One region of the Virgibacillus dakarensis genome, then DNA from elsewhere that is predicted to be linked to it. Evidence: riboswitches for the same ligand, from Rfam matches in the RefSeq annotation. Region 1 holds a riboswitch; each other region holds the start of a gene.
The links. A riboswitch is a leader RNA that binds a small molecule or an ion and turns the genes downstream of it on or off. The one in region 1 is predicted to bind cobalamin.
Positions count from the first base shown of each region.

Region 2: linked by a shared signal. The riboswitch ahead of CZ382_RS15340 (ribonucleoside-diphosphate reductase subunit alpha) and the one ahead of CZ382_RS18840 (fibronectin type III domain-containing protein) in region 1 are both predicted to bind cobalamin.
Region 3: linked by a shared signal. The riboswitch ahead of CZ382_RS11060 (acyl-CoA thioesterase) and the one ahead of CZ382_RS18840 (fibronectin type III domain-containing protein) in region 1 are both predicted to bind cobalamin.
Region 4: linked by a shared signal. The riboswitch ahead of CZ382_RS07075 (DUF4430 domain-containing protein) and the one ahead of CZ382_RS18840 (fibronectin type III domain-containing protein) in region 1 are both predicted to bind cobalamin.

Region 1 covers NZ_LT732554.1:1,924,984-1,932,681, reverse strand. The annotation lists gene CZ382_RS18845 (DUF4430 domain-containing protein) at 1-148, opposite strand, end outside; gene CZ382_RS18840 (fibronectin type III domain-containing protein) at 186-2,369, opposite strand; cobalamin riboswitch at 2,540-2,740, opposite strand; gene CZ382_RS18835 (uracil-DNA glycosylase) at 2,815-3,489, opposite strand; gene CZ382_RS18830 (cation:proton antiporter) at 3,730-5,526, shown strand; gene CZ382_RS18825 (YjiH family protein) at 5,720-7,045, opposite strand; gene hutH (histidine ammonia-lyase) at 7,342-7,698, opposite strand, start outside.
Region 2 covers NZ_LT732554.1:1,133,570-1,141,267, forward strand. The annotation lists gene CZ382_RS15320 (cupin domain-containing protein) at 1-330, opposite strand, end outside; gene CZ382_RS15325 (spore germination protein) at 535-2,112, shown strand; gene CZ382_RS15330 (Ger(x)C family spore germination protein) at 2,109-3,287, shown strand; gene CZ382_RS15335 (GerAB/ArcD/ProY family transporter) at 3,317-4,381, shown strand; cobalamin riboswitch at 4,908-5,090, shown strand; gene CZ382_RS15340 (ribonucleoside-diphosphate reductase subunit alpha) at 5,352-7,640, shown strand.
Region 3 covers NZ_LT732554.1:298,977-306,674, forward strand. The annotation lists gene CZ382_RS11025 (GNAT family N-acetyltransferase) at 1-400, opposite strand, end outside; gene CZ382_RS11030 (GNAT family N-acetyltransferase) at 424-930, opposite strand; gene CZ382_RS11035 (FUSC family protein) at 1,075-2,115, opposite strand; gene CZ382_RS11040 (HAAS signaling domain-containing protein) at 2,267-3,268, opposite strand; gene CZ382_RS11045 (PadR family transcriptional regulator) at 3,270-3,617, opposite strand; gene CZ382_RS11050 (hypothetical protein) at 4,320-4,553, shown strand; gene CZ382_RS11055 (YaiI/YqxD family protein) at 4,659-5,117, shown strand; gene CZ382_RS11060 (acyl-CoA thioesterase) at 5,133-5,603, opposite strand; cobalamin riboswitch at 5,723-5,906, opposite strand; gene CZ382_RS11065 (DUF2087 domain-containing protein) at 6,269-6,841, shown strand; gene CZ382_RS11070 (MFS transporter) at 6,912-7,698, shown strand, end outside.
Region 4 covers NZ_LT732553.1:1,401,943-1,409,640, forward strand. The annotation lists gene CZ382_RS07060 (hypothetical protein) at 1-256, opposite strand, end outside; gene CZ382_RS07065 (RNA polymerase sigma factor SigX) at 253-786, opposite strand; gene CZ382_RS07070 (ECF transporter S component) at 1,003-1,500, opposite strand; gene CZ382_RS07075 (DUF4430 domain-containing protein) at 1,506-1,952, opposite strand; cobalamin riboswitch at 2,090-2,268, opposite strand; gene CZ382_RS07080 (ATP-binding protein) at 2,325-4,091, opposite strand; gene CZ382_RS07085 (response regulator transcription factor) at 4,091-4,807, opposite strand; gene ccsB (c-type cytochrome biogenesis protein CcsB) at 4,933-6,120, opposite strand; gene resB (cytochrome c biogenesis protein ResB) at 6,175-7,698, opposite strand, start outside.

The sequences.
Region 1 (7,698 bases):
TTACATCCTGATCCTCATCCCCAGCTTGCTGACTTGCTGAATCTTCCAAGCCTGTTGGTTTCTTTAAAGACTCAACACAGCCACTTAAACTGAAAACAATGAGCAATGTCAGCATGACGGATGCAAAGATCTTTATAGCTTGTCTCATCTCTCCGAATCCTCCCTCCGAAAAACTAGTAGGCTATTTACACCCACCTTCTTTTTCGAATATAAAGTATAACAAAGCCAATAATAATCAATGCAGCTCCAGCAATTAGGAAATTATATATATTTGTTGCTGTTTGTGGTAATTTATCTCCTTTATCTGTTGTTGCCGTTTTACCATTTACTGTTTGCTTCTGATCGTGATTCAGATGATCCTTGTCGCCTCCGCTTGAATCTTCATCATTACCTGATTTCATCGCTTCTTCTGTAAGCGTCGTAACAGTAGTGCTTTCTTCAGATGATTTATTTCCTAATCCATCGACAGCTATGACACGATATTCATAATCCTGTCCAGACTTTAAATCTTTGTCCGTAAATTCCGTTTCTTTTCCCTTAACATCGGCAATTACCTTCCCGTTACGGTAAAGAATGTACTTCTTGATACCTGAAGGGTCGTCTGCTGATAACCCGACAGTAATTTTATTGGAAGTTATTTCTTCCTCAGTAAATTGTATGTTTACCGGTCCATCAGTGTCTGTGAATACACCGTATGTCGAGAAGTGATCAACCTTAATAGAAATAACACCATTTTTAGCTTTTCCCCATCCGCCGGTATATTTCCATTTGCCAGTTTGTTCATTAAAATAATAGATACCTGTTTTTTCAACATCTATTCCATCATTGACTCCCATTGTTAGCAGAAAGCTTCCCTTGATTTTTTTGTCACTAGGGTACTGAAAATCAAAGTGTAATAGATCACCAGATTGCTTCAAGCCCTCATGTTTCTCATTTGCTTTCGTTACAATTAGAGTTGTTCCCACTGGTATATCATCAGGTAGCAGGACAGTAGTGTTAGTACCGTTAATTTTTATTCTTTCACCACTTTTGACAGCCGACTCTTTTCCAATTTCAATGTTCTTCTCTATTTGATAAAAGACCGTGTAAGAAAGGTTAGCCTTGTTTCCAGCCTGATCAGTGGCCGATACCGTAATGTTATTTTCCCCTTCTTTCAACACTGCGCGATAGGTACCATCTTTTGGTGTCAGCGATTTATCATTCACTTTTACAGCAAGTTCAACCTCCCCATCGGCATCATCATGTGCTTTTACGGTAAATGTTATGTTGGATGTTGAAACTGTTTTCCCGTCCGAAATACCGTTAATGACAATTTGCGGCGCAACCGTATCAACTGGTGGTTCAGGCGTGTTGTTTATTTTTCCAAATTGATAGAGTGAACCTCCTCCCTCTAAAAACAATTTATAGGCGACTAAAGCCTGAAGTGCCTGTTCTGTCGCCATCTCGTTGGAATCGGCATAATCAGCCGTGTGTTTAAAACCTCCATCTTTATTTTGAAAACCAAACAAATGCTCGATCAAATTTTGCTGTTTTGTAAATTTCTTGCCTGTTGGGTCAATTCCATAGGCTGTTAGTCCAATAATCACCTGCGAGGCTGCCTCACTTGTTATACCCCCTACAAATGAACCACCATCAAAGCCGCCTTCCTTTGTCTGGACGGAAGATAAATAATTTACCGCTCCGTCCAATGCTTTTTTTACTGCGGCCCGATCCTTATATGGGCTGAGACCGATGATTGCCATCGCGGTAATATCAATACTTGGTGTATCAAAGTTCTCATTCAAATTCCAGCTGCCATCATCATTTTGTGTGCGCAATAGTTCATCAATTAATTTTTGTCTTGTCCATTTTGCATCTTCTGGAACATCAAAATATTTTGTGTCCAATGCTATCAGTGCAAAAATTGGTCCGTTGTTTCCTTGAAAAGTCATTGTATCAAACCCGCCGCGGCGTTCCGGACTGTTATAAATATGTTCTATCAAGTTCAAGCCATCAATAGCGCGTGGGTCTTTGCCGATCGCAGTTGCTGCCATCGCCAGTCGCTCGATATCGGTAATTTTTATTCTTTTGTTTTCCAATCCACCAACTACTTGGTCTTCGATATGCAAACTTAGATCATTAGTATAGGATTCGGGAACCTTTTTCCCCGCCTTAGCCAGCCCAATCGCTTCCCACTCACTATCAACACCGCCATTAATTACATTTTGGCTAGCTTTATCAATCGCCTGCTTAATAGTCTGCAAGCTTATCTGGTTACCCACAGTACTATTGACTGCAGATGCAGACACAATCACTGACTGTGGCAAAGTAAACAATAGTGATAGTAAAACAATTAGAGCAATACTTATCATTCGTTTAAAATTTCTCAACTAAACCTTCCCCCTCCATGAATCCGCTTTCAATAAATTCCCCATAAAAAATACACCCCTTTACGAAGTGGTGTATGGTGGTTATCTGGCACAGAAATGCTATGTATCGCCATGTTCAGCTAAACGGATTTTCATCATGTGCGAGCACACCTCCCTATCCTCGTAGGTTGAATGGCGTAAAAAAGTAGGCAGGTCTCCTGACTTATGATCATCATTTTCTATTACCTTCCCATCGAATCGAATGACAGTGGTTTATAATTAGAAAACTAGCATTTACAGTGGCGGGACCGTGCCGGACTTGCACCGGACTTCCCTTTTAATGATTTCCTCGATTCCCATCGACAAAATCAACCTAATTTTTTCGTATTCAATTAATTTCATTGTATGTAATCAATGTCGTGAAGTCAAGCAGAGGATGAGCAAGATTACACAACTGAAAAGTTCCCTATTCAATTCCCCAATCCACTTCTTCAAGCCCGGCCTGTTTAAGTAATTCATTGGTCTTCGAAAAAGGCTTGCTCCCAAAAAAACCCCGATGTGCAGATAATGGACTAGGGTGCGGCGATTTAATGATGTAATGCTTTGACGTATCAATAAGCTCCTGTTTTCTTTGTGCAGCAGCACCCCACAGAATGTAAACAACAGGATTTTCTTTTTGATTTAACGTCTCAATCACACGATTCGTGAAGATTTCCCAACCCATTCCTTTATGTGAATGTGCTTGTCCAGCTCTAACTGTTAGAACCGTATTCAAAAGGAGCACGCCTTGTTTTGTCCAACTGTGTAAATAGCCGTGGTTCGGTATGGAGCAGCCTATATCATTCTGTAATTCAATGAAAATATTTTTTAATGAAGGTGGCTGCGGCACCCCAGGTTTCACGGAAAAACTTAGGCCATGCGCCTGATTCGGACCATGGTACGGATCCTGCCCCAGTATTACTACCTTTACATGCTCAAAAGAGGTCGAGTGAAGTGCGTTAAAAATATCATGCATATTTGGATATACCGTCCGGGTAGCATACTCCTCCTTCAAAAATTCCCGCAGCTTGAGATAATAAGGCTTGCTAAATTCCTCACTTAAAAAGTCAGCCCAATCATTTTCCAAAATCTGTTTAGCCATATCTATCATCCTTTTCATTAATGATGTTATACCAATAGTAAACTAGAAAATTTTGATGGTGCAACCGATTTGTACCGAATAGTAGCACTTATTGAAGCAAACTTCTTAGGGGAGCTATCTTTTTTATAAAGTTCGGGGGATGACTAGGCACCTGTGATTCTTAGGTGATGAAATACAGGACAAACGCGATAAAAATTGGTAAACTTCTTATTATGAAGGAAGGGCTGGAAAGGTGATTCGATGGAAGAGATTGTTTTAGTAAGTATCGCAGTTATTTTTGTAGTAGGTATATTTTCGCAATGGCTTGCTTGGCGGATACAATGGCCTTCCATTGTTATCATGTCCATTGCCGGCCTACTGCTGGGACCTATTTTTGGTTTGTTCAACCCACAGGAAGCGTTGGGCGATCTATACAGCCCATTAATTTCATTAGCCGTTGCCATCGTTTTATTTGAAGGCAGCTCCAGTCTTGATATCCGTGAGATAAAAGGAATATCCAAATCGGTCTTCCGTATTGTAACAGGCGGAGCATTCATTGCCTGGATTGCTGGTGCACTTGCCGCCCATTTCATCGCCGGCTTAAGTTTGGAAATTTCCTTTATTATCGGCGGTTTATTTGTCGTAACAGGGCCAACTGTCATTATTCCATTATTGCGGAATGCAAAATTAAAACCAAGGATAGCAGCTGTTCTTAAATGGGAAGGTATTATTGTCGATCCCTTTGGTCCATTACTCGCACTATTTGCCTATGAAGTCATTAAAGTCCTGACGACCGATACACTGCATTTCGATTATATGCTGCATTTCTTTTTCAACGCATTCATTGCCGTCATTTTTGGTTATGTGATCGGCATGATTGTCAGCATTATGGTCAGCAAGGGAGTCTTCCCGGAATATTTAAAATCTCCCATTATACTCGCATTTGTGCTGCTTTGTTTTACCATGGCAGAGGTTGTCATGCATGAAACAGGCATGCTCGCTGTCACAGTAATGGGATTGACACTCGCCCGAACGAAACGCTATGTAACATCAATCGGTAATGTCAGTCATTTTGTTGAAAATATATCGGTAATGCTTACATCAACTATCTTTATCTTGCTTACGGCTTCCCTCTCAAGGGAGACGATTGCCGAAATTTTCACATTGCCAATTATCGGATTCGTGCTTGTCATGCTTTTTATTGTGCGACCGTTATCTATCTGGATCGCAACGATTGGTACCGAGCTCACGAAGGCGGAAAAAACGCTTGTCAGTTGGGTGGCGCCAAGAGGGGTTGTTGCCCTGACCGTTTCTGGATACTTTGCAGCAATTCTTCTTGATGATGGTCATGAAGGTGCCGAAATGCTTACAACATTAACATTTGCACTCGTATTTATAACCGTATGCGCCCATGGTTTCACCTTGAGCCCAATCGCTAAAAAACTCGGACTTGCCAACAATGCGCCACCAGGGATTCTGATTATCGGATCAAGCAGCTTTTCTATTGCACTTGCCGATTACTTGCGAAAACTTGATATCCCTGTTTTAATCAGTGATACGTCTGAAGGAAGATTACGTGGTGCGGCTGATAAAGATATTCCAACCTATCACGGACAGATTCTCGCTGAACATGCCGAGTTTGAGGTTGACCTCACACCATATGAAACGATTCTTTCCATGACAGGTGATAATGCTTATAACGCACTGGTCAGTCAATCCTATGCACCGGAGTTCGGTTACAATAATACCTTTTCGCTTCCAAGCGGTAACATAAACAAGGACGATCCGGACGGTATAACGATTTCACTGCGAGCACATCTGTTATTTGCGGAGGATGCCATTTTTACAGAATTAAATCGAAAAATAAATACCAACTATTCGATACAATCGATAAACATCCAGGAAAAAAATAAAATAGTAAAGGACACGATTCCAGAGGATGTCACACCATTATTGATTGTAAAAGAAAACAAAACCATTCAGGTTATTACATTAAGGAAAAAATTTGTGCTTGATGTGGGGGATAAGCTTGTGGTTTTGAAGAAAGTTCAGGATTAAACAGGAAATGATTTGAGTGAAAAAGGAAGCCATTCGCTGTTTTAGGACAAAAGAATGGCTTCCTTTTCAATGCCTGAACCCTCTTAGTACAAAACGGTTATTTTATCGTGAATAGTTGACTCATCACAATCATGTCGAAAAAGTATGACTGCATATCCAAGAATACTTTTTGTTTCAGGTAGTAGACTCATTGTCACAATAGTAAAAATGCAATGGGCGTTACGATCACTATTGTCAGGATCGTTCGTTCCACCCAAATAACGAGTAATTTCGGAATACTAACTGGTATTTCCGTCGATAAAATACAAGGAACCAGCGCGGAAAAAAATATGATGGCTGAAACGGATAAGACAGCGACCACAAATTTAGTGACAAGAGCAGCGTTCGTTACTAGCAATGCCGGTAAAAACATTTCAGCTATCTCAATTGCTGATGCTTTTGCAGCGAGTAATGGCTCCGGCAATTGAACCAGCCATGTAAACGGAAGGAAAATGTACCCAAGTATATCAAATACAGGTGTATACGTTGCTAAAACCAGCCCAAGTAACCCAACTGATAATATAGACGGCAATATCGCTGCTGTCATAATGATTCCGTCCTTCAAATTCAGCAGTACATTTTTCAAAAGCGGTAAAGCACTTTCAGAAGCCTCCATCCCTTGCTTCCAGGCCTCCTTGAAGCGATTTCCTTTCACCTTTTGTTCTGGTAATCCTTCACCATCATAGTATTCATCGCTCATTTTATTTAGCGGCCAAATCCGAACGGTGATAGCGGTTACAAGAAAAGTTACTACTAATGTTACCCAAAAATAAGTGTTCCATATATCCATTAACCCCAACGTTTTTGCAACGACAATCATAAATGTTGCGGAAACAGTCGAAAATCCTGTTGCAATTATGGTTGCTTCTTTTATTGTATATTTTCCTTCTTTAAATACTTTGTTCGTAATTAGTAACCCAATCGAATAACTGCCAACGAATGATGCAACAGCGTCAATTGCGGAGCGTCCAGGTGTTTTCCAGACCGGGCGCATAATAGGCTGCACCAGTACCCCGATAAATTCAAGAAATCCATACCCTACCAATAGTGCAAGGAATACTGCACCAATCGGAACTAATATCCCCACGGAAGTAACCAGACTGTCAAATAGGAATGGACCCATGTCCGGATCGAACAACCAACTCGGTCCAAAATCGAATACAAGCATAAATGCTACACCCATACCAATAATCTTAAAAATGGATAAACCTATGTTTACAGCGTCTTTGTTCCATGTTTTATTAATGAACGGATATATTGCACCAAAAATGATTACAAGCAAGATGTAATATGGAATGATTGAAGGGACAGTTTCTTCAACAAATGTTACCATATGGTCTAACGGAATGGTTGAAGTCCCATTTAATGTGATAGGTATAAAAAAAGTAAATGCACCAATGAAACTGTAAATCAGAAATTTGAGTATATTTTTCCCATTCGTACTCTCATTTTTGAGCGCAACACGTTGAGGATTTTCCATTGTAAAACCTCCCGATTCAAATTTGGTTTTTCATTTTGCAGTTGTCTATCTACTGGCTTCCCTCCTTGAAACATTTTCAAGATAAATTAGCCCATAATTTTAATCGTGCTCAAACCCCTGCAGGGAAAAACATACTTGATCCAAGTATACGAACCGTTTTCATTAATAAAAAGAGAGAGTGCAAAGCTTGTCTCTAGCAGAGTTCCAAAACAATGCGCTTCATCCCACTGTAAAAAACCTACCACAAGCCAGTCATTTATTGTAAAAATTAATGCAATCAGATTTTACCGTAAAAGTCAAATAACTAATTGACCAATTTTATTTTCCAATATATCTAAAACTTTTTCTGTTTTTATTAGTGTCTCTACCTTTTTAATATCGTCATACAATACCTTATCTTCCTCCAATTTTGGTATATAGCTTCTTAAAAAATTGTATACTGTTTCTATACCCGTGCTTGATCTTAATGGTCTTAAAAACTCTAAACCTTGGCATGCACACATTAACTCAATACCCATTACTCTTTGTGTATTAGCAATTACTTTCAAAACTTTTAAAGAAGCTGAAGTACCCATACTGACGTGATCCTCTTGTCCTGCCGCAGTAGGAATAGAATCAACAACCGCTGGATGAGAATAAAGTTTATTGTCAGA
Region 2 (7,698 bases), 790 kb from region 1:
CTGACCTTGTTCAACCCTTAAGAATTGATCAACGTTAGGGTGCATCTCCAAACCAATATCTTCACCAACATGGAGACTCATTAATGTAACTTGCAAATGATTACCTGTCCATATTGCAGTACGATACGTATTGTTTTGCTTGGTGGCTTCATTGATATTTATAACAAATGGGTTTGCTCCATAATCTTTTAACGTATTCTGACCATAAGATGACTGATACGAAGCAAATGTCTCATTCGGATCAGCCCAATAACCTGTAAGATTTCTGTAGGTATGCATGGGTACATTCATATAATAAGGATATTGATACATATAGGGCACACCGTACATTTTCCTCAATCCCTTCACATTCATAAATTGTTATCACAAATTATCCTATGTACTGTAGGAGAGGTGTGTGCACTTGACCTAATGTAACTTTATATGAATATTTTAACCCTGAATCTTTTCTTACTAGCGTCTCCATAATAAATACATATTTCTTAATGATAAACCAATAATAGTGTTAAAAATGAAAGGGGGTAAACTATCCAATTGAAGCGTTCATCTAACATTAAGAAATTGATTAAAAAAATAAAGAAGAAAAATACAAAACCCCAACAGCAAAAATTCTCTAACGAGGATTGGCAGCCGTTTTCAACCAATATTCATGAAAACGAAGAAGCATTAAAACAACAGTTAGGTACAAGTCAGGATGTTATGTTTACCAAATTTACGATTAAATTACAAAATGGCGATACACTTAACGCTATATTAGTTGCGATTGATGGATTAGTTGATGAAGAAGCAAAACGTGACAATATAATAAAGCCACTGATTGAAAGTGCGCTGCAAGAAAAACCTAATGAAGATTTAAAACAGATACAGGAAAGAATTTCTGCAAAAAAAATTACCGTGGAAAGCAATTTATTTAAAGCTGTCCAGCAAGTCTTAAAAACAAAAGCATTACTAATCATTGACGGTTTTAATAAAGGGTTGCTAATCACTATCGAAGGGTTTGAAACTCGAGCTATCGAAGAACCCGATACAGAACAGGCAGTGCGAGGAGCAAGGGAAGGTTTTATCGAATCAACGGGGGTAAATGTTTCATTGCTTCGCCGTAGAATTGCCCACCCTTCTTTGCGATTCGAAACAATAGAGATCGGCAAGTATAGTCAAACGGGTGTTACGATAGCTTATATAAAGGACATCGTTGACCTTGACCTTGTACAACGAGTCAAGCATCGTCTTGATGAGATAAAGGTGGATTCAATTAACAGCTCAGGAGATGTTGAACAATTGATTGAAGATCACCCATATTCAATCCTTCCGACAGTTGGCAATACGGAACGGCCTGATAAGGCAGCAGCTTTGTTAATGGAAGGAAGAGTCTTGCTTTTAATTGATGGAAACCCCTTTTGTTTATATGTTCCACATTTGTTTCTCGAAAGTTTCCAGAACATTGAGGACTATAATTCTCGTCCATATTATAGCTCATTCATTCGTTTAATGCGTTTTTTGGCTTTTTTTATCAGCATCTCTTTTCCTGCTTTATATATTTCTGTCCTTAATTTTAATAAATCGTTAATTCCATCAGATATGATTGTACCACTAATTCAAGCAAGAGAAACGGTTCCGTTTCCACTTGCGATGGAAGTCATTATGATGATCTTGATGTTTGAAGTTGTTCGTGAGGCTGGAGTTAGACTGCCCAAACAACTCGGATCTGCTTTAAGCATCGTTGGTGCCTTAATTTTGGGAGATGTATCCGTATCGGCTGGACTTGTCGGAGCCCCGACAATTGTTATAGTTTCCATATCTTATATAGCCGCCTTCGTCATTACGCCAATCGCGGATGTCACTGCATTAATACGTATTGGTTTGTTCATTGCCAGTAGCGTGTTCGGATCATATGGATTGTGTATGGCTATGTTGGGTCTGTTAACCCATATGGTGTCATTAACATCACTTGGGGTTCCTTATATGACACCCTTTTCACCAAGCCACTTTCAAGATTGGAAGGACGGTATTATCCGTTTTCCAACGAAGTTGCTGAAACAGCGACCAAAAAGTATACCAAATCAACGCACAACAAGAATGAAGTCATTACCAAAAACAGGTGATAAACAATGATACGAACGATCTTCATCATGATTTGCAGCCTCTTTTTATTAACAGGTTGCTGGAACAACCAAGAGCTTGATAAAACAGCCCTCGTCCACGGAGTTGGTCTGGATAAGTCAGACGAACAATTAAAAATAAGCGTTGAAATCATTAAACCAACAAGTAATCAAGAAGGAGGTCAAGGTGGGGGTAAAGGTAGTGGACAACATATCATACTAGAAAAAAACGCTGATACATTTCTTGAGGGAGCTCGTGAATTGATTCGGTATGCAAAACGGCGCCTTCAATTCGGACATGCTCGTGCATGGATAGTTAGCGAGAGGTTAGCAAAAGGGAATTTTTTCCATTTACTCGACACTGTTAGACGGGATCAAATGTTTCGCTTAAACAGTCACCTATTTATAACGCAGGAAGATCCAAGCGAGATTTTGAACACGCCGACCCTGTATGAGAATCTTACCTCTATTGAGCTTGTGACTGCTTTGGAGCAAACACAATTTATTGCTGAATATGCACCAATAACTTCTCGTGAATTTTATAAGTTAATCGAAGGACCCATTCCTAATGGCTACATACCAATGCTTTCAATTAAAAAGGCAGGTGAACAAACAGTCACCTCAATTGACGGAACAGCAGTTATCAAAAACAATCAAATGGTGGGCAAGCTTAACACTGAAGAAACGATGGGGCTGAATTGGCTCTTAAATCATGTCGAGGGTGGGAGTATTACTGTTTCCCTCGATGAAAACGAGAAAGTTTCTTTAGAAATTACGAAAGCAAAAACAAAAACGAAACCGATTTTAAATGGAAGGCAGTTAAACGTGGGTATCCAAACAAAGATTGAAGGTACACTTTCAGATAATATGACGACAAAAAGAATTAACGAAGCTTTCTTAAAAGAAATTGAAAAAAAGATCTCTCATCACGTTCAAAATGAAATTCATACCACATTAAAGAAATTACAAAAAGAATTGGAAACAGATATTACTGAAATTGGATTAGAAACACATCGAACATATCCAGAACAGTGGCAAACTATTCATTCGGAATGGAATGATATCTTTGCTAATGCAAAGATATCTATCGATGTTGATGCCAACATTACCCATGAAGGGTTGATTAACGAAAATGATCCTCGTGAACATCGAAAACCATACAACAACCCCTATCCATTTTCAAAATGAACTTTATAATTATAAAGGAGTAAAAAAATATGTTAACAAAATGGGAGACGCTATTTTTATTAATCATGACACTTCCTGTTATGGGACATGTCCTTATCCTCCCGATAATGCTCGATGTTGCTGGAAGAGATGCTTGGATTTCCGTTCTTCTCTCACTTCCAGCCGCATTTGCATTTGCATATGCAATTTATCGACTGCGTTTGAACCATCCGGGCATCAATATTTCCGAAATGTTTGCCCTTCTTTTAGGTAAATGGTTTGGAAGAATTGTTGTCGGGCTTTTCATTCTCTATTTTTTATTTTTAACAATATTTTCATTTTCTGCCTTGGTTGATGTTGTTTTTATTGATTTTTTGCCTGAGACGCCTCGAATGGCCATTCTCATCTGGTTTTTAATCTTTTTCTTCTATGCAGCCACTAAGGGTATTAAACGAATTGCATTAACTGCTGGTGTGTTAGCTCTTATTGGCTTGATTACAGGTCATACCGTTACATTGATGGATACTCCAAAAAAGGATTGGAGTGAACTTCAGCCTTTGTTGGAGTTTGGATGGGGTCCAGTATTATGGGGCACTCTAATTCTTGTAAGCATTTGGATTGAGCTATTGTTGTTATTATGTGTTCCAATCAAAAACATTCACGAAAAACGATTGTTTTTATTATGGATCATTGGGGTATTGCTAAATGCACTGATGATGACTTCGACAATAACCGGCGTCATTACAATTTTTGGACAAGGACAAGCTGATAATTTTACGTATCCGGCAACGGAAATTGTACGAATTATCAATTTGGGGTTTATTGATCGCTTTGATATTTATGGCATGATTTTAATGACATTCGGTACGTATATCCGCTGTAGTCTTTATTTTCGGATTGCCTACAATATGAGCGTATCGGCAAATTCCTCGAAATGGGTGAAACGAATACTGTTTTCTTTTTTCGTTGTTCTTACTTTTTTCGGTACCCTTTATCTTTCAAAAGAACATTTTCGTATTACTGAAGCAATTAACATATATACATACATGATTGTCCTGTATCCGGTACCTTTTTTGTTGTTATTTATCTCCTGGATGAAGAAAAAGAAAGCATAAAGTGACATACAATCACTTGAAGTCAATAATGTACGATAATACATCTACATGTTTACAAATCTATTGGCTGCTTATGCCCTATAATTTGGCTTTACTCACTAATAAGTATAATGAAAATCTATTGGAAAAATTCCCAGCTGCCTACCGTCTTGGTTTAGTAGCAATGATGGCAAACCAAATATGAAGATGGAGTTTACCAAAAATCAATAAAAATTATCCAACCGTAGGATTTATAGGATGCCAAACCAGGAAGAGAACTATAAAACTGAATATAGAAATATAATATACTGGAGATTGATGATATATTTAAAAAGCCCCTTTAGACAAAGCAGCATCCAAAGGGAAGTAAAGCTTCGCGACTTTGTTTTAAATCTGCACGAGCTGCAGAAACATCATCACGAATTGACGATAAATCCGAGGAAAAGTAAATTCACCTCTTGCCAAAACAGAAGAATTGATTTAGTATTGGTATTACACAATTAATACAATATATTGTATTAACTACTATCCAGAAAACTATATATAGTATTTTAACCTAGGCTAAGATGCCGTTTGGCTTAATTGGGAATCTGGTGAAAGTCCAGAACTGCCCCCGCAACTGTAAATGCTGACGAAAGTGAAGAGATCCACTGTGTACGTGGTATACGGGAAGGAATCAGGAGTAGGTGGAAGCATCAGTCAGGAGACCTGTCTAGTATAAGGTGAAATTTCAGCTTCTTCGGGGATTGAGAAGATGGGATGATGGTGCTGTAGGTGTGTGTTCAAAAGGGAGGATAAATGTGTCTTTATTTACTGGATCTTTTGAACAACCTCTGTAGGGACAAGTTACCCTTCGTTTAGTTGTGCTGTCGTTTCATCCACTCAAATAATATTGGGTGGATTTTTAATTCCCGGAAAAGGATGTTCAAAAAGTAAGGGTTGACTTCGGGCACTTGTTTTGGACATATATCGGAAAAGGGAGGAAGAAGAAATGAGTTTACAAACAGCTTCAGTCATGGATGACATCATTGCCGAACTGGATGCAGCTGCACAAAAATATCATCTGGATACAGCAAGCATCACACAACAAATAAAGGCTTTAGACGTATCAAAAGAGGAAGCAAACCAGCAGGCATTATTCTATGCGCTGAATAATATTGCGATGGATCAGCCGGGGTGGACTTTTGTTGCTGCCAGAATGTATTTAAACGAATTATATCAGCAGGCGGCCACAAACCGCGGCTATAACGAAGACATAAAATATGGCGATTTTTATCAACTAATCAGGACGCTTTCAGAGAAAGGAATCTATGCAGAAGATCTGCTCTGTTTTTACGAAAAAGACGAAATCAAAGCATTGGAAAAAGAAATCGATCCTGAACGGGATCAATTGTTTAATTATATCGGCCTGTTTTTGCTTGCTGACCGTTACATAACAAAGGACCATGAACATCAGATTTATGAACTGCCGCAAGAGCGATTCATGATTATCGCCATGACATTGATGAAGCACGAACCAAAGGAAAACCGACTGGAATTGGTAAAAGAAGCTTACTGGGCAATGAGTAACCTGTATATGACTGTAGCAACACCAACACTTGCCAACGCGGGAAAAAGCTTTGGTCAGCTTTCCTCGTGCTTTATTGATACGGTTGATGACTCACTTGATGGGATCTATTTAAATAATTGGGATATTGCCAGACTTAGTAAAGATGGCGGTGGGATCGGTGTTTATTACGGAAAAGTGCGGGCACTTGGGTCGGATATTAAAAAATTCAAAGGAAATTCATCTGGTGTTGTTCCCTGGATCCGTTTGCTGAATGATACAGCGGTCAGTGTTGATCAGCTTGGCCAGCGTCAAGGAGCTGTTGCAGTTTATCTGGATGTGTTTCATAAGGACATCATGAATGGCTTCCTTGATCTGAAAACGAATAATGGGGACGAAAGGCGTAAAGCTCATGATATTTTTACAGGTGTAGCGATGCCAGACTTATTTATGGAAAAACTGCAGGAAGTTGATGAGAATGGCCGCAGTATTGGCCAGTGGCACACCTTTTGTCCGCATCAGGTGAAACAGATAATGGGATGGAAAGATGAATTTGGTAATGCACTTGGTTTAGAGGACTTTTATGACGAAACAGACCAGAAATACTTTGCCGAAAAATACGAGGAGGCGGTAAACCATCCATTGCTCCCCCGGAAAACATACCGGGCGATGGATATTATGGCACGAATCATGGTTGCACAGCTCGAAACCGGGACACCGTACATGTTTTACCGCGATGAAGCGAACCGGCAGAATCCGAATAAACATGTACGTGGAATTGGCCGGACATCGATTTACTGCAGCAATTTGTGCACGGAGATTATGCAAAATATGTCGGCAACTGCGATTACCAATGAATATCAGGATAATGACGGAAATATTGTCATTGTACGGAAACCGGGGGATTTTGTTGTTTGTAATCTATCATCTATTAATCTTCCGCGTGCAGTAGAGGCAGATGTATTAGATCGGCTTATTGCGATCCAAATGCGGATGCTTGACAATGTAATTGATTTGAACACGATTATGGTTGGACAAGCACAAGTAACGAACCAGAAATACCGTGCAGTGGGATTGGGAACTTTTGGTTGGCATCATCTATTGGCGCTGAAAGGTATTTATTGGGAGTCGGATCAAGCGGTAGCATATGCGGATGAATTGTATGAGAATATTGCCTATCATGCGATTAGGTCATCGATGGAGCTTGCTAAAGAAAAGGGAGCATACAGTAATTTCTCAGGTTCGGAATGGCAGACGGGTGCCTATTTTAACCGGAAAGGGTACAATAAAGATCGCTGGCTGGAACTGAGAGAACAAGTTGCGAAGCATGGTATCCGTAACGGTTGGCTAATGGCTGTAGCACCCAATTCATCGACTGCGAAAATCGGTGGCTCAACAGACGGGATTGATCCGATCTATGCTGTAGAATACGCCGAGGAAAAGAAAAATTTCAAATTCAAAGTTACAGCACCAGATTTGGATCATACGACATATGCCTTTTACCGCAGATCCCGGCATGAATTGGATCAGCACTGGAGTATTAGACAAAATGCGGCGCGACAACGTCATGTCGATCAATCGATTAGCTTTAATTTATACGTCCGGCATGATATTAAAGCAAGGGATTTGTTGAATCTGCACATGGACGCTTGGAAGCAAGGGTTGAAAACAACGTATTATGTGAGAAGCACTTCGCAGGCGGAGATAGAAGAATGTGAAGCATGTCATAGTTAGGAGACGCAATTAACTGTTTGCAGATTTGACAGGAAGAAATCGGCCTATCGCTGATTTC
Region 3 (7,698 bases), 1.6 Mb from region 1:
ATTTCGTATGTAACCGAATGCTATTCGTATTTTCCGGAAAAATCCCTGATTGCAATGTCCAGATACCGTTCGCTTCACTTTCTTCTATTAATGCTTTTAACAATTTGCTCCCTATCCCTTTCCCACAGCTGTTTTGACTTAAATAAATGCTTACTTCTGCAACCCCAGCATAGGCGCATCTACTGGAAACTGGACTTAAAGCGGCCCAGCCAATCACATTTCTTCCTTCCCGTACAACCAATCTGCCGGCTGAGATATGACCCTTATCCCACTCCTCCCACGTGGGAGCCTCCTTTTCAAACGTTGCATTTCCAGTGTCTATGCCTTCTATATAAATGTCACGAACTTGTTGCCAATCTGTTTCTTGCATTTTATCAATTAATACAACTGTATTCTCCATTTATACCACCTATTCTCATCTATCTAGCTTTTATTATCAATCCAAAACCGGCGCTTTACCGTTCCATCGGTATCAGCAAAACTTTCATCCTCGATTCCGCCATTTCTTATAACGACCTTTGCGGAACCGATATTATCCTCATCACACGTTACCAGTACACGATCAATTCCTAATTCCTTGCATTTTTTCAACGCCTCTGCCAGAATCAATGTCGCATAACCTTTTTTTCGTTCGGATGGCCGAGTACTATATCCGATATGGCCGCCAACATTTCGCAAAAATTCATTAAGATCATGACGAATGTCAACCATTGCCACAATCCGCTCGTTGTCATCGATTAAAAAATAATTCGTGCTTGGCAGCCATCGATCAGTCCCACCTTCCCTTATTGCTAACGCTTTTAAATATTCTTCATAAGTCTCATGACCCGCCAAATCAAAGCTGCTTGGCACCAATCTTGATGGTCCCCATTCCCTCACATAGTTTTCGTGTTCCTCTTTCCACTTTAACGCCGGTCTAGCTAACCGCATAATGATCCCCCCACTATAAAAAAATTACGTTATTGAATCATTTTAATCAATAACGTGCATTTTTTAAACAACTATTTTAGTGAGAGCCAGTCATGTTCTTGTAATGATTAGCTCTCGCTTCTTATTTGACCGCAAGCATCCTGCCTAAAACATCTTCTCCTGCTTTCTTATGAATTTATCTAATTTTTCAAGCTCTACCATTAGCTTTACAATACTACTTGCAACAGGGAAAATTTCAATCCACTTTTCGATTTCTGATTGCTGCAACTCGTTGATCAAATCATTGATCGTCAAATTCATAGCGGTAAAACTTTCTTTTTGCAGCTCTTTTTGAACAATCACCTTATCTTCGTAAGTTAGAATGATGTTCTCATGATACTCAACAATCTTCGCAACAAGTTTTTTGACAAGGAATGAGTGGTTCGGTGATATTTCTTCGATGTTGTCTATTTTCAATTTCAGATTTTCAATTAGCTCCGATTCCAGCTCGACCACGTTAAGCATCTGTTTAAAAATGACAATATCACGCATGAAATGGTATCTGTTTCGAATAAACATCCTGCTTTTTTCGTCGATGATAATGTCGAGATAATTGTTTATTTCCTTGATATCCTTTTCCAATTCATCTTTCCTTTTTTTCAACTCCCTTACTTTCATTGTCTTATTGGGAATAACCTGAAGTAAAAAGCTCGTTTTATCCAATGACTTTTTGATCATATCGTAAAGAAGTTTTGGATGATTTGGGGGAAAAATAAACGCGTTAATCAAAAAAGCAGACGAAATACCGATAAAAATCAATGACAACCGCTCGATCAGATTCGTTAAGTGAATACCTTCATCCCCGGAAAGCATGATGATCGAGATTGTTATAATCGTTATGTTAACTGTTTTCACCCAACCCAATTTGATGTTGACCGCAATCGCAAGGATAACGGTTACCCCGATAGCGGCAGGGTGTAAACCAAGGGTGTATGCTCCAGCAAGCGCAAATATGATCCCGATAAGTGTGGAAAGAGCCGTCTCTTTAATATACGTAACAGAGCGCATGATCGAGGGCTGCATTGCAACTACTGCTGTTATAACAGCGACCAAGCCAAACTCAAAATTCAATACCTCTGTTATCACTATCGCCAACGTAACAGCCAAGCCAGTTTTCATCATCCTTGGGCCAATATGAAAGTTCACTTTATATTTCCCCCTAATTAAACCCGAAGAGTCCTCTAATTGATACTGTACTATAATTATCTATCATAGTACCACTTCTTAACCATTTTAGCAGTGCAATTACTTCTGGTTCTTGGAGAACAAATTTTAATCAATAACGTTACATTTCACTCTAATGCCTATACACTTTAAATAATCCACTTAAAGCATCCCAAATTAATCCAATAATGAGAATATATAATATGGATGAAGTCACCCATTCCCAAATGTTACTTATTGTTTCGAATTCCTCACTATGCTCCGTGACAATACCAGATTGCGTTAGTTCCGTCATAAAATCAGGATTCCAAAATTCCGGTCCTGCTATCATAACCAAAACCAGTACAAAGGTTACCACATTGATCAACGTGTTATATACAACAAGTTTAACCGTCCATTTCCCGGAAATAAGCTTGAGACATTCTTTTAAGATTCCTAATCCCAATACTAATATGATAAATGGGAAATAACTTGAAAAAGTCTCCTCATTTAAAAATGGAACGATAGTAAATCCTCCGTCGTGGAATCTAAAAACCCCAATATAGTTACTTGAGAAGGCAAACAATACCATTACTAATACTAAAAAGATTATCCCGCCAATCGGCTCACTTCGCTTAATTTGTCTTTTACGATCCGGAATTTCCGGAAGATTAGATGGTTTCCATTTTGAACCCTTTTTATTTATATCTTCGGATTTTACCCCAGCATGATCAATTATCGCAAATACTATTGTTACCCAGCCAAAACCTTGAGGAATTGCAAGAATAACAGAAACAATGAAATCTACAAAATGATCGAGAATTCCAACCGGTTCAATAATTACTTCAATTGCAAAAGAAATGCTCATTGCTATTCCAATTGATATTAATACGATCATTAACACGGAAATGTATGAATCATAAAACTCTGGACTAATAAGATACCGTTTTGTCCCCCGGTATTTTGCTGCTAAAAACTTCGGATCCCCTAACTCTAGCAATACCGCTTCCACGTCACCGTCAGTAACGTCCTCATCCTGAACGCGTTCATCTAGCATATCTTCAATTAAACCCCGAAGTTCTACTGCAATATCTTCCCGTTGTGCAGGCGGAAGTTTTTGTGTTACCGCATAAATATACCTTTCAACCATCTCCATTTTACATTCCTCCATGTTCATTAATTAAATGATCTAAACTTGAAACAATACTTCTCCATTCAACACAAAGCTGATCATACACTTCTTTTCCTGTTGCACTTAATAAATAATACTTTCGAGGACGAGCTTCATTCGTGTCCCACTTGCTTTCCAACAATCCTTGTTTTTCCAGCCTTCTTAACAGCGGATATAATGTACCAGGCTCAACGTCAATCCCCTTATCCCCTAACTTGGAAACAAGAGAGTATCCATATTGCGGTTCGGATAGCTGGCTAAGGACACCAATCGTAATCGTCCCACGTCGTAATTCCTGCATTAATTTATCAATCTGTTCACTTGCATCGCTCATGTCATCATCTCCTGTTTTCATTATAGTGTATGTCGTACACTATTGTAAAGGGTACATTATTATGTGATAAATTTTAAATTTGATGAGAGGTGCTTGGAAGAACATATTTTGTAAGGGGGGCAGCATGGCTTGATAAAGAGAATAAACCTAAGTAGTAAAAAAACAAACAACTAAATAAGCGTGCAGTTTGGTACGAACAGACTGCACGCTTATTTAAAATATCGTTAATTTTTTTCTAACAATTCATTGTTGATTTAGTCAACGTAATTGGTTATGTTTATATAGAGGGTATGATAAGTGCCCTACCCCTTTATGAAGGGGGGTGAAAAATAGTGGAGATGATTTTACTTCTAACGGCCATAATAGGCCTGGCTGCGTCAGTCGTTGGGCTTGTTACTGAAATTGTAACAACGTACCGTAACCTATATAGCCGAAAAGAAAAGAATCCTTCGCCGTCCCAACCGGAAAAGGATTCTAATAACAACCATTGAGGTCAGGGGGAAACCCCTCTCTGCACCACTATTATATTCATATCATACCCTCAATATAATAAAATTGTCAAGGAGGTTATCTGATGCAAACGGCTACTTTCATCATTTCAATTGCTTCAATCCTCATCAGCTGTACAACCTTAACCATTATTTATAAAACAAAAAGAAGAAGCAACTAAAAAGATAAAAATTGTAATAGAGGTGTGATTTTATGGTAGCTAAAAAACCGGAGCAATACTATGGTCTAAAGGAAATTTCTGATTTTGCCAAAGAAGAGGGGATAGAATACAGTACACGAGAGTTATCTGTCTACAAAAGCCGGAATAAATTACCTGATCCCGTTGTTATGATTGGAAAAAAAGCCGGCTGGACAAAGAAACAAATCGATGACTGGATAGCCCAGATCAAATTAAAAGAAAAACATAAAAATAAAAGTCAAAAATAAGCCGTTATTCAAAGAATTAAGCAAAACACCAAGTACTTAATGCCTAGAGCTTCGACGCAATTTCTGCTATCATTATCAATAACAAACCATACAGGAGAGAACTTAATGAAAGTTTATATCGATGCCGATGCCTGCCCAGTAAAAGAAGCAACCATTTCCATCGCAAAAGCTGAGAATATCCCTGTCGTTCTCGTAAAAAGCTTTGCCCACTTTTCGAATACTCGAGAAGCGCAAGGGGTCGAAACGATCTATGTCGACACTGGCGCTGACGCTGCTGATTACCGGATCATGAAATTGGCACAGAAAAACGACATCATTATCACACAGGATTACGGCCTCGCCTCGCTAGGGTTAGCTAAAGGATGTATTGTTCTGCACCATAAGGGATTTGCCTATACGAACGACAACATTGATCAACTCTTGCAAACACGTTACGAAAGTGCTATGGCCAGAAAAGGCGGAAAACGAACGAAAGGACCCAAAGCATTTACAGCAGAGGACGAAAATAAATTCTGTAAATTGCTCAAGCAAATTATTGAGCGGAATAGAGAATCCTTCCGCTGATTCAGTTATTTCGAATCAGCGTATCTTTGCCCGTTTTTCTCTATTCTCCTTTCTTGATGGCGCTGTACGGTATAATCTTTTTTCTTCCTCTGTTTCAGGATAAACTTTCGGAACCGCAATTGGCTTTCCTTCCTGGTCAACAGCAACCATGGTAAGAAAAGATTCAGTTGTAAGTCTTTCCTCATTTTTAATTAAATCACGTGCTGTAACTTTTACATAAACCTCCATCGAGCTTGTCCCAGTATAGGTAACAAATGCTTCTAACATCAAGGAATCCCCAACCTTGGCCGCAGAAAGAAAATCAACGGAATCAATAGACGCCGTAACCACAGCACTTTTGGCATGTTTCATCGCTGTTAATGCAGCAATTTCATCGATATAAGCCAGTACTTTTCCACCAAACATCGTATCCAAGTGATTGGTATCTGGCGGAAGTACTAAACGGGTTTGAATAGTTTTAGAATCCTGTATAGCTACTTTTTCCACATTTATATCCTCCTTTAAAAATGAAAAACACCTTCCAATAGAAAGATGTTAAAAATGCGCACAAAAAATAAAGATACATAAAATCAGAAAGCGCAACACCCTCCTATTTCCCGTAGGATTGAATGCTCTTCCCCATGGCAGGTCTCCTGGCTTAGAATCGACAAATCTCTTCCCTTCCCGTTTCTCATCTGAAACAGTGGTAATCAAAGGATTCTCCTCATTACAGTGGCGGGACCGCGCTGGAATTTCACCAGCTTCCCTTTTCAACTTGCAACACAAGTCACCATAAGGCAAAAAGTATTCCATTTTCTTGATTATATCACCTTTTTTAGTAAGATAGTGATTTTCACGGAACAATTCCATAACTTGCATTTTTACGTGATGTTTGACAGTTCTCAATCGATGATTTGCACTTTTACGTTGATGTGTTGTCCTTTTTCCATTGATGTTCTGCAGTTCATTACCGAAGTGAGCGGGGAACAAGATGTGCTGAATTTGGGTCTTTGAGCCGCGACCATTAGGATTATCCTTTAATCCGGAAGCTTTCCCGGAATCCATCACCACTTATTCTAATCACTTATTTTCAGAAATTCCACATAAACTATTGTTATATTTATCTAATTAGATTAAAATCTAATTAGATAAATCAACTGGAGGTTTCCTAAATGCAGCTTGATCGAATTGTAAATTTTCATAAAACCATTGGCGACAAAACGCGCATTCAAATTATTGCCTTGTTAAAAGATGGACCACTCCATGGGCAGGCCATTGCTGGTAAACTCGGTTTAACGCCACCAACGATTTCATACCATATTACCAAGCTTCGGGAAATTGATGTCATTTATCAAAGGCGCGACAAAAATACGATCTACTTTCATTTGAATGAAAAGAAATTAGCATTTTTAGCGCAGGCAATTCTTAAGATCGGGGGAGAAAAAGAAATGGAGCCTTTTCAGGTTGATGATAAAGAAAAGTATAATGTCGTCAAAAACTTCTTTGACGATAATGGGAAGTTAAAAACGATTCCCGCCCAGCGCAAGAAAAAACTAATCATTTTGGAACACCTGGTACAAGGCCTGGAAAAAGGCAAAACATACAGTGAAGAGGAAATAAATGTGCACATTAAGCAATTTCATGATGATTATGCAACCATTCGCAGGGAATTTATCATGTGCCAGTTTATGAATAGACAAAATGGCCAGTACGAATTAAACCCTGAAGAAATATGGCTGATTTAGTCAGCTAATTTTTTTACAAAGCTAATTAGATATATATGAAATTAGATGAAATTAAAATAAGGTGATAATAATGAAGAATTGGACCGTATGGAAGCAGGAAAAAAATTATCAAAAACTGTTTTGGTCAGGCTTTATGAATGGGATTGGCAACCGCTTCAGTCAGGTAGCTGTTCTGACGTTACTTTATCAGGTTACCGGTTCGGGAGGGGCAATTGGGCTTCTCTTCGCAATAAGGATGGCCCCATTTTTATTGCTAGCTCCCATCGGCGGGTTTTTGGCCGATCATTTTTCCAAAAGGAAGATACTGATCGTGATGGACATTATCCGAATTCCTTTTGCGATATCGCCAATCCTCGTTCAGGGTGCAGATGATTTATGGATCGTATACACAAGTGCATTTTTCCTTGCCGCTGGAGAAGCAATTTATTCACCAACAAGGATGTCTGCCATCCCTGCGTTAGTAAAACAAGATCGGTTGCTCTATATAAATGCACTGGAACAAATTATGGTCGGCGTTGTTCTTGTTGTTGGTTCCTGCAGTGGCGGGGTTATTTCCTATATTTTTGGTTTAAACCTGGCTTTTCTTTTAGATGGTCTATCCTATCTTTTATCAGCTTTATTTATTGTTAACATGACCATCCCGGCAGCTGTTAAGAATAAAACAGAGAGCTTAAATCCTGCACAATCCAGTTCTATATGGGGGGTTATCAAGGGATCTTCTGTACTTCTAATCTTTATCATTATCGAGATTACGATGCCTATAGCAAACGGGATTGATAATGTTCTGATAAGTGTATATGCACTGGACATTTTCCACATGGGTGACCTTGGCGTTGGGTTTATCTATGCCTCTCTTG
Region 4 (7,698 bases), on a different contig from region 1:
TGTATGAACTTTTTTCTTCTGTAGGCGAACTGCTGTAAAGGGCAAACGGAACGATCACAAGGATAATAATAGTGGTTAGCAGTGAAACGAAAACAGGAATATGGCGTGTATTCCTTTTACGCTTCGGTGAATCCTTTTCAGCTGGCTTCTGGGAGATGCGTGCCAACAGTTCGTCTTTATCCGTTGTATCGCTTATGTATGGCAGCTGTTTGAGTAAATCCTGCAAATGCTGGTCGTCCTTTTTGGATGATTTCATGATGCATCTCCCCCTTTCTGATCTTCTGTCAGATATTTTCGTAAAACATTCAACCCTCTATGTTGGGTTGTTCTCACTTTGCTGATACTGAATCCTAATATATCTGCGGTATCTTGAATAGAAAACTGATTTATGTACCGTAATAATAAAACACTCCTTTGATCAATCGTACATTTATCAAGACACCGATAGATCGCTTGCATTTCATCGTTAAGCACGACTAATTCATCGGGCAATGGCTCCTCATCCTCAAGTAAATGCCCCTGTCCATACCAGTCAAAAAACTCAGAGATACGGTTTCGCTTCCGTTTTTGTGAGCGAAAATAATCAATCGTTGTATGGCGGGCAATGGCGAATATCCAGGTTTTTTCACTGCTGTCCCCCTTGAATGTACCGAGGGATTTTAAAATTTTAAGATAAACCTCCTGAATCAGATCCTCTGCTGTTTCTTTGTTTTTCACCATATAAAATATAAATTGATACAAATCCTGATGATACCTATCATACAGTTCGTCAAAAACGACCTTCATCGAGATCCCCCGTTTACCCATATAGTCGTCTGCGCTCGTTAAAATGTTACGTTTTTCTAAAGTATAATAAAAAAAATATTAGAAAACTAGGCATTCGCCAAGCTTTTGGGCGAATGCCTTAGTTGCACTTATGCAGGATAAGAAAGTTTTTTCTTATCTGCCAAAATACCAACCCAAATCTTGTGTCAGGTTAGCTATTTTGTATTATAGATCATCTTATAATCGTTTTGTAATATAGCCTTTAAAAAAGTGAGCTAGTATCGGATAAAGCATGATCATAAACACGGCATTGCCAATCGCGTGATAGGTGTCGAATGGCAATCCTGCCAAGTAATACGGAATGAACTTTCCAGTAATAGGATAGTTTGTCAATGAAATAACAAACCCATAAAAATAACCACAAAATATAGAAAAGACCACGATTACTAATAATGGAATTTTATATGGAAGCTTCCCTAAAATCCCACTGAGCAACCCGATAATTGCCCACGACACAACCTGCCAAATCGTCCAAATACCCATACCAAGCATCATATTGGACAGAAACGTGGTCAACACTGCTAAAAAAATTGCAGCAACAGGACCAAGAAATAAACCGCAGATAATAACAAGCGATGTCACAGGTTGAACATTGGGGAGAAACGCAAACGCGTATCTTCCTGCGACTGCAAGTGCTGCAAGTAATGCAAGCAACGTTAATTTATACGTATTCACTTATCTCATTCCCATGCTTGCAAGTCAAAGGATACGTTATCGCCAGGCGATAATTTAATATCTTTCACACCTTTTGAAGCCATTTCACCGTTAACAAAAACCATCCATGCCTTTTGTTCATCCTTCTTCGGTGCAACCCCTTCGATTGACGTAATAAATCCCCCATCGTAATCGGTCTCAATCGCAAAGTTGTCCTCCATTACATCAATCAATACCGCCCCATCTTCAATTGGTATCTTTTTTTCATCGATGTATTCTGTTTCTTTATCCTTTGAAATCGTAATGGTAACCATTTCTTCATTTTTTTCGGTTGCTGCTTGATCCCCGCTTTGCTGTTCTGTTTGCTTATCATTAGTTGCAGCTTTTTCACTGCTTTCTTCCCCCGTACCGCATCCACCTAATACACTACCAATTACAACGAATGATACTAGATATAAAAGCCATTTCTTCATAGTCTCCAACCTCCTGTGTATTCTTTAATCAATGTAAAAAGCTAACCCTGATAAGAGTTAGCTGATAAGACAATCGAAACACGAAAAAATATAGTACATGGAATCGGTCGTCTCAATCACTTATACCCCCGAAGCATTGAAACAAATCAAAATTGGCAGGTCTACTGACTTGTGATGATAACCTACTTTAAGGCCTTCCCATATACTTGATACAGTGGATATCCTTATTTCGTACATCACTTACAGTTGCGAGGACAGTTCCGGTTCTTCACCGGATTCCCTTTTAAGCTTGTGCACCAATTTCGATAAAATGTATTCAGTTGTCTTTCCCTGTAAAATGATAGCATAAAATGGTTATGTTGAACATCTTTACTAATCATTAAAATCTGCTGGAACCTTAAAAATAAACGTGGTTCCCTGATTTAATTTACTTTGGACAGAAATCGTACCATGATGAGCGTCAATAATATTCTTGGCAATTGCCAACCCTAATCCGGTTCCTTTTTTCTTGGCATTCCTTTCCCTTGATTTATCTGCTTTATAAAAACGTTCAAAAATAAATGGCAGATCATCTTCTGGTATACCACTTCCGCTATCTTCAATCATTACATGCAGTTCCGCAGTCGTTGACTCCACCGTTACATTTACATAGCCATTAAGACCCGTATGGCGAATTGCATTATCAATCAAATTGGTAAATACCTGTTCAATTCGATCCGGATCACAATTGACAACCGGTTTTGTTATTTTCTTCGTCAAGTTTAATGTAATATCATTATCATCCGCGATACCTTTAAATTTTTTCAGGATCCGATCAATAAACGGTTCCACTTCAACAGTTTCTAGATTCAGTTGAATATGGCCTGCCTCCATTCGGGCAAGATCCAGCAATTCATTGACAAGCCTGCCCATTCGGAGTGTTTCTTCATGAATAATTTGCGCGAGATCATTCTTTTCTTCAGGGCTCTCGGCAACATTGTCCACTATTGCTTCACTATACCCTTGTAACAAGGAAATCGGTGTACGTAATTCGTGTGATACGTTGGCAATAAAATCCTTCCGTAATTTATCCAGCCGGCGCTCTTCCGTCATATCACGGATGACTGCAACAGCTCCACGTACATATGTCTGATCGTACAAAGGGGTCATGATCATTACCCAATTTCGCCCCTGTAGGCTGATTTCCTTCAAGGCCTCTTTTTCACCATGAATAACTTCTTGAAGGATCTGATTCAATTCATTCGGCAGCTTTCGATTTTCTTCATTTACCGGGAGACTATTTTCAAAATACCAATCCTGGATAAATCGTTCTGCAGGTGGATTGGTGACAATCATATCGCCATTCCGGTTCATTGTGATAACGCCATCCGCCATCGAAGTTACAATTCCGGATAGCTGCTCTTTCTCTTGTCGTAATGCATTAATATGAAACTTTAACTGCCTTCCCATTCGGTTAAAGGCCATCGCCAGCTCCCCAATTTCGTCGTGGGTTAAGATTGGTACTTTTGTATTGAACTCACCCCTTGTCAAGTCAAAAGCGGCTTCCCGCATTTTTATCAATGGGGAGGTGATTCTTGTCGATAGGAAAAAGGCAAAAATGGTTGTTAAAATAATTGCAATGCCTGCCGCCAGAAAGATGATTTTTGTTGTCTCTGCTTTTGTTTGGTCAACAACATCCAATGATTGATAAACAAAGACGGCTTCATCATTTGACACAGGTATACCGACAATCATAATTTCTACATCTGTTCCAGGGATGATGGTTTGTTTCCTTATTTTTTCCTGGTTTGTTAGGACACCGGATAAATCCTTGTCATTATTAATCCATTTTTCGGTCAGCTTGGATAAATTGTCATTGTTACTAGGGGAAACCCATAGTCCATCATCCTGATAAACAATAGCCACCCTGCTTGATGGGTCTTTGATTCGGTCTGTTGTTTCATAAAGTAAATCATCGTTATTGTATTGCTCAATCATATAGGAAACTTTGGTTGCTGTTTGCATTAAATCCTTTTCCGCTTCATGGATATGAAAGTTTTCAAAAAACTCCAGCAGTAAAATCGTCAGAATAAACAATACAAAGGAAACTAGCAATAATATTGTTACTGCTAGTTTCCCTACAACGCTACGCCAAAACATTATGCATCATCTACCTCAAATTTATAGCCAACGCCCCAAACCGTTACAATCATTTTCGCAGCTTCTTTTGATACATTATTCAGTTTCTCACGTAATCGTTTTACATGTGTGTCAACAGTACGTAAATCACCAAAGAATTCATACTGCCATACTTCTTTCAGCAAATGTTCCCGGTTAAATACTTTATCAGGTTTATTGGCCAGGAAGCATAACAGCTCATATTCTTTCGGTGTTAAACTGACATCTTTCCCATCGGCGGTGACACGATGTGCGTCTTTATCAATCGTTAGATGTGGGAATACGAGCAAATTTTTCGGAACGGAGTCATCCTCTTTCACCACTGCAGCGGAAACGCGGCGCAGCAGCGCTTTTACCCGTAAAACTACTTCCCTTGGACTAAATGGTTTAACAATATAATCGTCTGTTCCGACCTCAAACCCCTGCACACGGTTTGCTTCTTCCCCTTTTGCTGTCAACATAATGACAGGTGTCGTTTTTTCCTTGCGAAGTTCCTGGCAAACCTCGATCCCATCCATCTCAGGCATCATAATATCAAGCAAAATAACATCATAATTATTATTTAAGGCTAGCTGTAAGGCAGCCTTTCCGTTGTCTGCTTCTTCTACAACAAAATCTTCACGTTCCAGATACATGCGAATCAATCGTCTGATCCGATCCTCATCATCTACAACTAAAATTTTTGCATTTGTTTCCATGAAATTCACTCCCCACCTATACCTATTTAAAGTATAAATGAACGAGCGCAAAAAGTATAAGAAAACGCTGAACCATTTTTACAACTCATTCAGAAACATTACGTTATTTCCCGTAATTTGTAAACCTACGCATACGAATGCAGACCGGCTAAAATCAGGTTTACGGCAATCAGATTAAACATAATGATCGCAAAGCCGCCCACTGCCAGCCAAGCCGATTTTTCCCCATGCCAGCCTCGGGAAAGGCGCAAATGTAAGAACGCTGCATAGAAGAACCATGTTACAAGCGCCCATACTTCTTTTGGATCCCATCCCCAAAAGCGCCCCCAGGCTTCTTGCGCCCAAATAGAAGCAAAAATCAAGCCACCCAAGGTAAAGAGCGGAAAGCCAATTGCGACGGCTCGATAAGACACTTCATCCAGTAAATCTGGGCTAACTTTTTTGAGTAATGGCTGTATGGTAGCACCGACTCTTTTTCTGCTAATCAAACGGAAAATGAGATAGATAATCAGTCCTGTAAACACAGACCAGATAACCGAATTAAATTTACGTCCCGCATCTGCCCCATGCATCCAGGAAGGTGCTGCAAACCATGGCTTCATAACATCCTGTGTTAATAATTTACTATCATGAGGTCCCACGATTGCAGGCATTTGATAATCGGTTGTTGTTTCATTTCCTTGTTCAATATATTGGAACTCAGCATGATAATCCATGGCCTTGAATATACCACCTGATACACTAAATCCAATAAAAATGAACAGCCCGAATAAAATAACTTCGAGCCAAAATGTACGTTTACTTGCCGTTGATTGATCAATTTGGCGAATCAGATAGATCAAACCGGCTACAAAACTGATCGACAAGATGGCCTGTGCTATTGATACAGTGGTTACATGAATGTATAACCAATGGCTTTGCAACGATGATATCAATGGCGAAATCTCCGTCGGAAACATACTTGCATAGGCAATGAGAATCAATGCAATCGGCAAAGCGAATAATCCCAAAATGCTTAACCGATAAATAAAGTAAATGATAATAAACGCCAAGACAACTCCCATACCAAAAAATGTTACAAACTCAAACATATTACTGACGGGAGCGTGTCCACTGGCGAGCCATCTTGTCACAAAATAAACAAGCTGTGCCGCAAATCCGACCAAGGTCAGGGTGATTCCGATTATCCCTGACACCCCTTGATTCCGCTTTTTCTTGTCGTCCTTAATCGTTGCTCCGAAGAAAATGGTAGCAATCAAATATAGGAAAAATGCGGTATATAACGCTGAGCTGCTAATCTTTAAATAATCCATAAAAATCCTCCTTTATACCTGAAATGCGCTGACCCGCTGCACTTTTCTAATCCATCAATCTTCCAATTCCTGTTGATCAACCACCATATTAATATTGGTTCCTTCAATGGCTTTTTCAATATCTTTCTTGATCCCAAACCAGTTCTTGTTTGTGTGGGCAGCCACAAGCAATCCGTTATCTTTCGGATGAATCCAAATTCTTCTATGATGCCAATACATACCTTGAACTACACCAATCATAAAGATGATTGCTCCAAGAATAAAAAATGGAAGGGTGTAATCTTTTTTCACCTGAATTCCACTAACATCATGAAGTTCATAGCCGGCCAGTCCAAGCCTGTATTGATTCCCTTTTGTCATCGGGTCATTTTTACCTATACCAACAAAGCTCTTCTCTGCTTTGTCACTGTCGGGTGGATAAACCGACAATTCGAAAGCCGGATTTCTCGGATATTTGGATTTTGAAATTGCTTGCCCATCTTCCTCAGCATAATCAGGATAATACTCATCAATGACTACCCTTGTTCCGTTATTAAGTTCATATTCTGATTTTGGTTCGTTTAAATCAATTTTAAACGTGCCAAGCTCACCCTTAAGCTTGTAATCCTCAATATCCAGCTGATATTGAGAATCCTCTCCAGCTGCTGAAATGCTGCCGTCCAATCCGACAAAACTTGTTTCAGACTTATCGCTATCTGGTGGAGAAACGAAAAACACAAATGCTGGATTTCGCGGTTTATCACTATGCGATTTAGGTTTGCCGCCTTCTAAATAATAATCGGGATAGTATTCTTCAACTTGCACACGAAAACCATTATCAAGCTTGTACACTTCTTTTTGATCGTTCAAATCAATCGTAAAAGTCCCAAGCGTTTTATCATTTTCCTCATCAGTTGTATGCAGCTTAAACGTCAAATTTTTATATTCTTCATCTTTAGCATCGGATCTTAAAATGTTAAAAGCCATACTGGTAAATTCATTCTGCTGATAACCCGATTGATATAAGGTATATTTGTCAAATTTTAGTGGCTGATTCAGCCGGATTTCGCCCTCTGTTACTTTTTCCAGATCCGGTTCTTCGCCTGGAATCGAATCACCCTTCTTTTTATAAATAACTGCATTTGTTTGATAGTTTTTTGCGACCGCCCCTTGTTTTTCGAGGGCATCCTTAAATTTTCCACCAGCTTCTTCCGGGTCCCATGTTTCAAGAATGAAATCTTTGTTTTCGATATAGTACTCCCCATCTGTGGAAGGAATAACAATACGCTGTCCTTCTCGAACCCATACATAATCATCCGAAAAAAGAAGTGGTGTCATCCGTAATATAGCGGCTAATAGGATAATGATTAGACCAATATGATTCACATAAGGTCCCCACCGTGAAAATCTTCCTTTTTCTGCTAAAATATGTCCATTTTCATCACGAACTTTATAGCGTTGTTTTTTCAGTCTAGCGATAACTTTTTCCTTTTCTTCCTGTGTTACATTTTCTGTTTTACTATAAAGCCGCTGCCTATTTAAAAATGTTTCGTGACGTTTGGCCTTTTGTCGTTTTAATGCCTTATAAAGTGGTACGAA